DNA from 3 places in the Fundidesulfovibrio soli genome. Region 1 is predicted to be linked to each of the others. Evidence: riboswitches for the same ligand, from Rfam matches in the RefSeq annotation. Region 1 holds a riboswitch; each other region holds the start of a gene.

Region 1 (3,375 bases):
CGCCCGGGCCAACGCCGCTGCCGGCCGCATCCACCTCCGGCAGTTCGGGCGCGTCGGGCCGCCAGACCGCCTTTTCGCGCAGGGCGAGGCGCACATCGTGCCCGGCTTCGTGCAGGAAGGACGCCATGCGGTAGATCACCGCCACGCCTCCTGCCGGTTTGCGGACGGGGGGGATGAAGAAGAAGGTGGTGGAGCGTTTGGCTTGCATCTTGTTGTTACCCCGGGGTATTGACTGACCGAACCAGAACCAAACCACGACGACGAGGCCCACCATGCACGAATGCGACCGTTTCGGCCAGCCGTGGCCCAGCCTCTCCGCCGACGACACCCGTATCCCCACCCTCGGCACCGCGAAGATTCCCAATCCGCGCAAGAGCTCCCTTTTCGTCAGCGACGATCACGGGGTTCTGCTGGATGTCGCCTACCGGCCGGGGGTCGCGAACCCCACCTCCCCTGTGTTCCAGCAGGGCGGGCCGCGCGCCAACATCTACTTCGACCCGCCCAAGACCAAGTGCGCGGTGGTGACGTGCGGGGGCATCTGCCCCGGCGCCAACGACGTGATCCGCTCCATCGTGATGGAGGCCCACCACGGCTACGACATCTCCGCCATCCTGGGCGTGCGCTACGGCCTGTCGGGGTTCACCCCCAAATCCAGCCCCGACGTCATGGAGCTGACCCCGGCCAACGTGGCCGATATCCACGAGTTCGGAGGCACGGTGCTCGGCTCCTCGCGCGGGCCGCAGAACCCCGAGGACGTGGTGGACGCCCTGGAGCGGCTCAACGTGGGCGTGCTCTTCATGCTGGGCGGCGTGGGCACCATGCGCGCGGCCCAGGCCGTGAACGCGGTCACCACAAAGCGCGGGCTGAAGATCGCCGTGGTCTGCGTGCCCAAGACCATCGACAACGACATCCACTTCGTCCACTGCACCTTCGGCTTCGACACCGCCGTGGAGAAGGCCGTGGAGGCCATCCGCTGCGCCCATGTGGAGGCCCTGGGCTCGCCCTACGGCGTGGGCATGGTCAAGCTCATGGGGCGAGAGTCCGGCTTCATCGCGGCGGCCGCCGCCCTGGCCATCAAGGAGGTCAACTTCGTGCTGGTGCCCGAGCAGACCTTCACGCTGGAGGGCCCCGCCGGGTTCCTGCCCACGCTGGAGGCCAGGCTCAAGCGCCGGGGCCACGCCGTGGTGGTGGTGGCCGAGGGGGCGGGCCAGCACCTGCTGCCCGAGTCCGGTCTTACGGACGCCTCGGGCAACCGCATCCTGGGCGACATCTGCGGCCTGCTCCTCAAGGAGATGAAGCGCTACTTCAAGGACCGCCTGCCCATGACCGTAAAATACATCGACCCCAGCTACATCATCCGCTCCGTGCCCGCGGGCGCCTCGGACCGGGCCCACTGCAACATGCTGGGGGCCATGGCCGTGCATGCGGGCATGGCGGGCAAGACCGGGCTCATGGTCACGGAGATCCACGACATCCCGGCCCACGTGCCCCTGCCCCTGGTCACGGTGGAGCGCAAGCGCATGGACCTCACATCCAACTTCTGGCAGCAGGTGCTCGACTCCACGGGGCAGAACCGCGTGGTGAACACCCCCGGGGCCTGCGGCTGCCCCATCTGAGGCGGCGGCCGCGCTTGACAGCGCTGGCCCGGGCGTATAGCCCTTGCCCTGCCATCTCCGGCCGTTACGGAACACGGTGCGAATCCGTGGCGGTCCCGCCGCAGTAAGCGGAGACGATGCTCGCAATCCACTGTCCCCCCGGGGATGGGAAGGGCGGGCGGAGGACGACCCGCAAGCCTGAAGACGGACGGCCGGACTTGTTTCGCGGATTGGACCTATGGCAACGGCGATCCCTTGACCCCTTCCCGGGGCCAAGGGATTTTTTGTTTTCCCGAACCCGGCGCGTGCCGGTCCCAAAGGATAGACCATGACTTCCCGCAGCGACTTCGACGCCCTGCTCGCCCGCATCGCCCCCGTGGACGCCTCCCTGGCCGCCAAGGCCCAGGCCCACCTGGACAACCTGACCAAGCCCCAGGGCAGCCTCGGGCGCCTGGAGGAGATGGCCCGCCGCCTGTACATGATCCAGGGCGGCCAGGCCCCCAAGGCCGACCCGGCCATGATCTTCACCTGCGCGGGCGACCACGGCGTGGCCGCCGAGGGCGTGAGCCTCTTCCCGCAGGAGGTCACCCGCCAGATGGTGCTCAACTTCGTGGGCGGCGGAGCGGGCATCAACGTGCTGGCCCGCCAGGCCGGGGCGGAGCTGCGCGTGGTGGACGCCGGGTGCGCGGGCGGCGAGTTCCCCAAGCACCCCATGCTGGTGCAGGCCAAGGTCATGCAGGGCACCGCCAACATGGCCCAAGGCCCGGCCATGACCACGGAGCAATGCCTCCAGGCGCTCATGCTGGGCGCCTCCCTGGCGGACACGGCCGCCTCCGACGGCTTCCGGGTGCTGGGCACAGGGGACATGGGCATCGCCAACACCACCCCTTCCACCGCGCTCTATTGCGCCTACCTGGGCATGGCCCCGGTGGCGGTCACGGGCCCCGGCACCGGCCTGAGCGCGGACGGCGTGGCCCGCAAGGCCCAGGTGATCGAGAGGAGCATGCAGGTCAACGCCAAGGCCCTGGCCTCGGGCGACCCCGTGGAGATCCTGGCCGCGCTGGGCGGCTGCGAGATCGCCTGCCTGGCGGGCCTGATCCTGGGCGCGGCCGCCAACCGCATGGCCGTGCTGGTGGACGGCTTCATCTCCTCCGCGGCCTTCGTGGCGGCCTGGAAGATCAGCCCCGCCGTGCTGGACTACTGCTTCTTCAGCCACGCCTCGGCCGAGCCGGGACACCAGAAGATCATGCGCCTCGTGGGAGCATCCCCCCTGCTGGACCTGGGCCTGCGCCTGGGCGAAGGCACCGGGGCGGCCCTGGCCCTGACCGTGCTGCGGGCCGGGGCGGCAATCTACAACGAAATGGCCACGTTCGCCCAGGCCGGGGTGAGCACCTCAGACGCCTGAGCGGGAGCCCAATCATAAGGGTGACAAACCCGGGCGAAGGTCCTATATGAAAAGGGACGGCTCCCCACGGGGGACCGTCCCTTCATTCTTTCGCAATTCGCCCCGGAGCCCGGACATGAACGACGGTCTGGTCCACTTCGCAACCTACGACGGCCTGGTGCACTCGCCGGACGCCGTCACGGCGCATCCGGCGGGCGAATTCTTCGCCGCCCCGGCCGGGCACGTGCTCGTGCCCACCCCGCCCGCCGACCAGGTGATCCACGTCCTGCAGGAGAACATCGTGGGCCACGTGATCAACGAGATCGTCTAGCCTCTCAACCCACCCAGCCTCTCAGCCCCTCCAGGCTCAGCGCCCGATGCGCTCCAGCCCCACGT
Region 2 (3,375 bases), on a different contig from region 1:
GACGTGAGCTTCTGCGAAATCGAGGCCCACTGGGGGCACGACGCCTTCCTGCTGGACAGCCCCCGCCTGGCCGGGCTCATCTCCGGCCACCTGGAGCGCACCAGCCGCGACATGGCCAGGGGGATTCTCTAGATGCGCTACGATCTCGACCTCATCGCCTCCTGGATCGCCCCGGAATCGCGCGTGCTGGACCTGGGCTGCGGCCAGGGCGAACTGCTGGAATACCTGCACCAGGCCAAGAACGTGCAGGGCTACGGCGTGGAGCAGGACGAGGCCAAGGCCGCCGAGGGCATCGCACGGGGGGTCTCCATCCTCCAGGGCGACATCACCCGCGAGGTCATGGACTACCCCGACCACTTCTTCGACTTCGTGGTGCTCTCCCAGACGTTGCAGCAGGTGGCCGAGCCCCTGGGGCTCATCCGCCAGATGCTGCGCGTGGGCCGCAGGGCCGTGGTCAGCTTCCCCAACTTCGCCCACTGGCGCGGCCGCTGCCAGATGTTCTTCCAGGGCCGCGCCCCCGTGACCCCGGAACTGCCCTACGAGTGGAACGACACCCCCAACATCCGCGTGATCACCCTGGTGGACTTCAAGCGCTTCTGCGTGCGCCACTCCATCCCGGTCATCGAGGCCGTGGCCGTGAAGACGGAGCCTTCGGCGCGCACGGGGCTGATCCTGAACTGGCTGCCCAACCTGCGGGCCACCAACGGGATATTCTTGCTGGGAAGGTAGAGGAGGGGAGGGGGGATATGCCTCCGGCGGCCAAAGGGAGTTCCTCCCTTTGGAATCCCCTTTAGCTTCGCGTTGTTGCGGCATACGCTTTCAGCCTGAGACCATATTCTTCATCCCGTATTCCACGTTGTGACGATAGGCCAGCCCCAGCGCCCCTGGCGGCGCGGCGGGCGGCCTTGCGCTGGCGCTTCGCCAGAGGGCCGCAGGCCCGGCAGCTTGGGCCACCCGCCGCGCCGCCAGGGACGCTGGGGCTGGCCCACTGAATGACTTTTCCATCCGCTTCGCAGCAGAGCCGCAGGCCCGGCAGCTTGGGCCGCCCGCCGCGCCGCCAGGGGCGCTGGGCTGGCCCACTGAATGCCTCACCTGAGCTTGCACGGAACTGCTTCAACCCTGGCGGCATGAATCTCCCTCAGCCTCGCGCGGAGCGCAGGGGCAGGCCCACCAACAGGCCCCTTTTCTGCGCTTGCGCCGGAAGGCCGTCGCCTTCATTGACAACCCCCCTCCGACCGGATAGCGCAGGCCCCACAGGTGCCCAGCAATGGGAGAATAGGGAATCCCGTTCAAATCGGGAGCGGTCCCGCCGCCGTAAGTTCCATGCGTGTCCGCCCCTTCGCGCGCCACTGGGGAATCCCCCGGGAAGGCCGGGGCGGACGGAACGAGCCGGAAGACCTGCCTGTGCGTCATACCATGCTTCCAGCAGGGCAACGGGCTATTGCCGTGCATGGACCCCAGAAGGGCGAATACGGGCCGCTTCTCCAGCCGGAAACGGGTGGGGAGCGGCCCGGTCTTCTTCCTTCCAACAAGCCGCAAAGCGATGGAGCGCGCTCATGACTTCCGCCTTCCCCCCCGCCTTGCGTGGAATTCTCGTCCCGTTGCTTGTTCTGGCCTGCCTCGTGTCTGCCGCTTCCGGGGCTCTGGCCCACGGCGAAGCAAAAAACGAGGGGAAGACGGGCCTGCTGCTGGTGGCCTTCGGGACCAGCGCCCAAGGGGCCGACGCGGCCTACGCCAACATAGAAGCCAAGGTCCGGGAGCGCTTCCCGGGCATGGAGGTCCGCTGGGCCTACACCTCCGTGACCATCCGCAACAAGCTGGCCAAAGAGAAGGGCGTCCGACTTGATTCCCCGGCCCTGGCCCTGGCCCGCATGGCCGACGAGGGCTTCGGGCGCGTGGCCGTGCAGTCCCTGCAGACCATCCCCGGCGAGGAGTTCGAGGCCCTGCGCAGGACTGCCCTGGCCTTCTCCGGCATGCCCAAGGGCATCGCCCGGGTGGAGGTGGGCGAGCCTCTGCTGGCCTCCCCGCGGGACATGGAGCGGGCCGCCGCCGCGCTGCTGGCCTCCGTGTCCGCCGAACGCAAGCCGGGCGAGGCGGTGGTCCTGGTGGGGCACGGGTCTCGCCACAACGCGAACGCCTCCTACCCGGCCTTGCAGTACTACCTGTGGCGCAAGGACCGGAACGCCTTCGTGGGCACCGTGGACGCCTCCCCCTCCCGGGAGGACGTGCTGGCGGAGCTCGCCCGGGCGGGCCTGAAGAAGGCCTGGCTCGTGCCGCTGCTCGCCGTGGCCGGGGAGCACGCCCGCAACGACATGGCCGGTGACGGCCCGGATTCCTGGAAGACCGCCCTGGAGGCCCACGGCGTGGCCTGCGCGCCCGTGCTCAAGGGCACGGGGGAGATGGGCCCCGTGGCGGACATCTGGATCGATCATCTTGCCCAGGCGCTGGAGCGCCTGAGATAGCCCGGCCCCCCTGAGGGCAAGGGCGGGGAGCCGCATGAGGGGAGTCGAACCGCTCCTGGCGCTCTGCGTGGCGCTCACCGCGCTGGCGGCAGCCGCGGCCGGGACCGTGCCCGTGCCCGCGGCCGACGCGGCGCGCGTGCTGGCGGGCAAGCTCCTGGGGCAGGAGGGCTGGCTGGCCGGGGTGCCCGCCATGAGCGTGGCCCTGGTCTGGGACGTGCGCCTGCCGCGCATCGCCTGCGCCCTGGCCGTGGGCGGCTCCCTGGGGCTCTCCGGGGCGCTCTTGCAGGGCGTGCTGCGCAACCCCCTGGCGGATTCCTACACCCTGGGGGTCTCTGCGGGCGGGGCGCTGGGAGCCTGCCTGTGCCTGCTGGCCGGGTTCACGGGCCTGGGAGTGCTGTCCGTTCCGGCATGGGCTCTGGCCGGCTCGCTCGGCGCGCTGGCGGTGGTGCTGCTCATGGCCCGGGCCGGGGGAGGCTTCGACGCCGTGACCCTGGTGCTGGCCGGGGTGATGGTTGCCGCCACGCTCCAGGCCTGCATCGGGTTCGTGAAGTTTTTGGCCGGCGAGAACGTGGCCGGGCTGGTGTTCTGGCTCATGGGCGGCTTCTCCGCCAAGACCTGGGCCGAGACTGCCGTGGCCTGGGCCGGGCTGGGCTTGGCCCTGCCGGTGGCCCTGGCCTTCGCCCGCGACCTGGACGCCCTCTGCCTGGGCGACGAGCAGGCCGGGGCACTGGGCGTGGCCGTGGAGCCTGTGCGCCTGGCCCTGCTTGCCGCGGCGGCCCTGATGACGGCCTGCTCCGTGGCGGTCTCCGGCATCATCGGCTTCGTGGGCTTGATCGTGCCGCACATGGCCCGCATGGGCGTGGGGCCGGGCCATGCCAGGCTGCTGCCCGCCTCCATGCTGGGGGGGATGCTG
Region 3 (3,375 bases), on a different contig from region 1:
TGAGCGCCTCATGGTCGGACACGGCCTCGCCCAGGAAGGTGTGGAACACGGTGCCGCCGGTGTAGAGCGGCTGCAGCTTGTTCTGGTGCTCGAGCGAGGCGATGACGTCCTGGCTCAACCCCACGGGCAGGTTGGTGGAGTTGGTGTAGTACGGGGTGCCGTCGCCCGAGGCCTGGATGTCGGCGTAGAGCGACTTGTCGATCTTGGCCAGGCGGTAGCTGGTGCCCTCGGCCGGGGTGGCCTCCAGGTTGTAGAGGTTGCCTGTCTCCTCCTGGAAGCGGGAGGTCAGCTCGCGCAGGTGGTTCAGCGCCCGGGTCATCAGGCGCACGCCCGCCTCGGTCTCGATGCCCTTGCCCAGGATGTTCAGGCAGGCCTCGTGCCCGCCCACCAGGCCGATGGTGGCGAAGTGGCCCTTGTAGCCGTTCTTGAGGTAGCGGGCGCTCCAGGGGAACATTTTGCGGTCCAGGTGCTCCTGGATCATCTTGCGTTTGAACTCCAGGGCGTCCTTGGCCATGGTGGCGTACTCGGTGAGCAGGTCCAGGAAGTCCTCCTCGCCGTGGGAGAGGTAGGCCAGCTTGGGCAGGTTCAGCGTGACCACGCCGATGGAGCCGGTGAGGTCGCCCGCGCCGAACAGGCCGCCCACCTTGTTGCGCAGCTCGCGCAGGTCCATCTGGAGGCGGCAGCACATGGAGCGCACGTCCTCGGGGGAGAGGTCGGAGTTGATAAAGTTCTGGAAGTAGGGCGCGCCGTAACGGGCGGTGAGGTCCAGGAGCTTGGCCCCGATCTCGGAATCCCAGGGGAAGTCCTCGGTGACGTTGTAGGTCGGGATGGGGAAGGAGAAGATCTGCCCCGCGTAGTCGCCTTCGCCCATGACCTCCAGGAAGGCCCGGTTGAACATGTCCATCTCGGCCTGGAACTCGCCGTAGTTGGCGTCCTGCAGCGTGCCGCCGATGATGACGGCCTCCTTGGCGATGTGCTTGGGGGGCGTGAGGTCGAAGCTCAGGTTGGTGAAGGGCGTCTGGCCGCCCCAGCGCGAGGTGGTGTTCAGATTGAACACGAATTTCTGCACGGCCTGGCGCACCTGGCGGTAGTCCAGCCCGTCGTGGCGGATGAAGGGCGCCAGGTAGGTGTCCACGTTGTTGAAGGCCTGGGCCCCGGCCCATTCGTTCTGCAGCGTGCCCAGGAAGTTGACCATCTGCCCGAGGGCCGAGTCGAAGTGTCGCGCCGGGCCGGCGGAGGAGCGGCCCTCCAGGTTGAAGCCCTCCAGCAGCAGGTCGCGCAGGCTCCAGCCCGCGCAGTAACCCGCCAGGCCGAAGGATAGGTCGTGGATGTGGAAATACCCGTGGTCGTGGGCGGAGCGCACTTCCTCAGGGTATTTCTCAAGGGCGTAGCGGGCCTGCACCGTGCCGGAGAGGTGCAGCATCAGCCCCTGGAAGGAGTGGCTCATGTTGGCGTTCTCGGCCACGCGCCAGTCCGCCTTGGAGATGTAGTTGTCGATGGTCTCCGCGATGTCCAGGAAGGCGGCCTTCTGCTCGCGCAGGGTGCGGCGCTTCTCGCGGTAGATGATGAAGCGCTTGGCCACCTCGAACATGCGCGAGTCCATGAGCACGCGCTCGACCATGTCCTGCACGTGCTCCTGTATGGGCACGTCGACGCCCTCGAGCTTCTCCTCCACCTTGCGGGCCAGGCGCTTGGCCAGCAGCGGGTCCTGCACGCCGCTGGCGCGCAGGGCCTTGAGGATGGCCTGGGCGATGCGCTCCAGGGACCAGGTTTCCAGGCATCCGTCGCGCTTCATTATCTGCTGGGGCATGTCAGGCTCCCTTCCCCTCGAACTTCGGGGGGATGTATGTTTGTTCCGTAAGCTCGTGGCCGGGGGGCAGGCAATCGCGCACCCGCCGGACATCCTCCGGGGTAAGCCCCGGAACGAGCGTAATTCTGAAAAGAAACGAGCCGGGCCGGGCCTCGGCCAGGGCGAAAATCCGTTCCAGGGCGGCGCGCGCCGCCTCCGGGCTTGCCGCGCCGCCGGTCAGCTCCGGGTAGCGCTCCCAGGGGCCCTTGACGTCCACGGCGAAGAGCGTGCCGGGGTGCAGGGCCAAAATGTGCTCCACCACCCCGGGCAGCATGCCGTTGGTGTCAACCTTGACTGGCAGGCCCAGCCCGGCGAGCCTGCCCACGAGGCCGGGCAGGCCTGGGTCCAGCGTGGGCTCGCCCCCGCAGACCACCACGCCGTCAAGCCAACGCGAACGCTGTGTCAATGTGCGTAGGACGCTCTTGCGGTCCAGTTCGGGGTGCTTCTCCGGGGTGAAGGCCAGGCTCTGGTTGTGGCAGGTGGGGCAGCGCAGGTTGCACCCGCCCAGGTAGACCACGCTCACGCTGCGCCCCGGCCAGTCGCACAGGGAGAAGGGCGTGAAGGCCCTGAGACGCGCCTCGGGCGCCAGGGGCGCTCCGGGGCACGGGGCCGTGGTCAGGGTGCGGGCGAGATTTTCCATAGGCGAACGATTCCCTTACCGCTAGCATATCGGGGCGCACGCAAAAAGAGAAAAATGCGCCGTGATATGCAACGCTTACAATGCAAAAACTGCAACGGCTCGACAATAAAGGAGTTGTCAAAATGATAAAAAACAGCACGCCCGGTGCGAGGTGGTGGACGCGCGCCGGATCATTTCCGGCGGGCGATTCGCGGGAGCCCGTGCCCGTTTCGCGGGGCATGGCCTGATCTCCCCAGGGACGTCTTCTGGCTTCCGGCGGGGTGGTGCCCGGAGGCCTTCCCAGGTGTCTACCCAGTGGCCTCCGCCCATGTGCCGGTTACAGCAGCGCGCCTGCGACGGACTTGCACCGTCTTCCGTTTCCCGGGGCGTACAGGAATTATTCTTACAGATTACCAGAGAAATCTGTCAAGAGACAAATTACAACCCTTTGATACAGCAGGGCTTTTTTTTGAGCGGGCTGCGGTTCAGCCGATAACGGCCGGGCAGCTCGCGCTCCGGCTCAGTCTTCCTTTTTCTTTTTCCAAGGTTTTTCAGTGCCTTGGCGCAGTCGCTCGATGTTCTCCCGGTGTTTCCAGACCACCAGTCCGGAGACCGCGAAGGTCACGGGCACCACGCTGCCCGGCCCGAACCACCAGACCGTGAAGGGCAGGCTCACCGCCAGCAGCAGCGACCCCAGCGAGACGAAGCCCGAGATCGCGATGGCGGCAATGCACAAGCCCACGGAGACCAGCGTGGCGGGAACCGAAAGCGCCAGGAACGCGCCGATGGTGGTGGCCACGCCCTTGCCGCCCTTGTAGTGCAGGAACACCGGGAACATGTGCCCGGCCACGGCCGCCAGGGCCACCAGCCCAGGGTAGAAGCCCCCGCAGCTCATCTGCCAGGCAAC

What was found. Region 1 has a riboswitch for cobalamin ahead of cobT (nicotinate-nucleotide--dimethylbenzimidazole phosphoribosyltransferase). Riboswitches for the same ligand answer to the same signal wherever they lie in the genome.
Region 2: another riboswitch for cobalamin. It lies ahead of MLE18_RS16495 (sirohydrochlorin cobaltochelatase); the one in region 1 lies ahead of cobT (nicotinate-nucleotide--dimethylbenzimidazole phosphoribosyltransferase).
Region 3: another riboswitch for cobalamin. It lies ahead of MLE18_RS10005 (radical SAM protein); the one in region 1 lies ahead of cobT (nicotinate-nucleotide--dimethylbenzimidazole phosphoribosyltransferase).

Annotation. Positions count from the first base shown of each region.
Region 1 covers NZ_JAKZKW010000007.1:95,434-98,808, forward strand. The annotation lists gene MLE18_RS08755 (glycosyltransferase family protein) at 1-208, opposite strand, end outside; gene MLE18_RS08760 (ATP-dependent 6-phosphofructokinase) at 273-1,616, shown strand; cobalamin riboswitch at 1,661-1,823, shown strand; gene cobT (nicotinate-nucleotide--dimethylbenzimidazole phosphoribosyltransferase) at 1,924-3,000, shown strand; gene MLE18_RS08770 (hypothetical protein) at 3,116-3,310, shown strand; gene MLE18_RS08775 (hypothetical protein) at 3,347-3,375, opposite strand, start outside.
Region 2 covers NZ_JAKZKW010000027.1:4,118-7,492, reverse strand. The annotation lists gene metX (homoserine O-acetyltransferase MetX) at 1-132, shown strand, start outside; gene metW (methionine biosynthesis protein MetW) at 133-729, shown strand; cobalamin riboswitch at 1,239-1,420, shown strand; gene MLE18_RS16495 (sirohydrochlorin cobaltochelatase) at 1,557-2,462, shown strand; gene MLE18_RS16490 (FecCD family ABC transporter permease) at 2,497-3,375, shown strand, end outside.
Region 3 covers NZ_JAKZKW010000009.1:78,576-81,950, reverse strand. The annotation lists gene MLE18_RS10010 (ribonucleoside triphosphate reductase) at 1-1,810, opposite strand, end outside; gene MLE18_RS10005 (radical SAM protein) at 1,812-2,489, opposite strand; cobalamin riboswitch at 2,708-2,869, opposite strand; gene plsY (glycerol-3-phosphate 1-O-acyltransferase PlsY) at 2,989-3,375, opposite strand, start outside.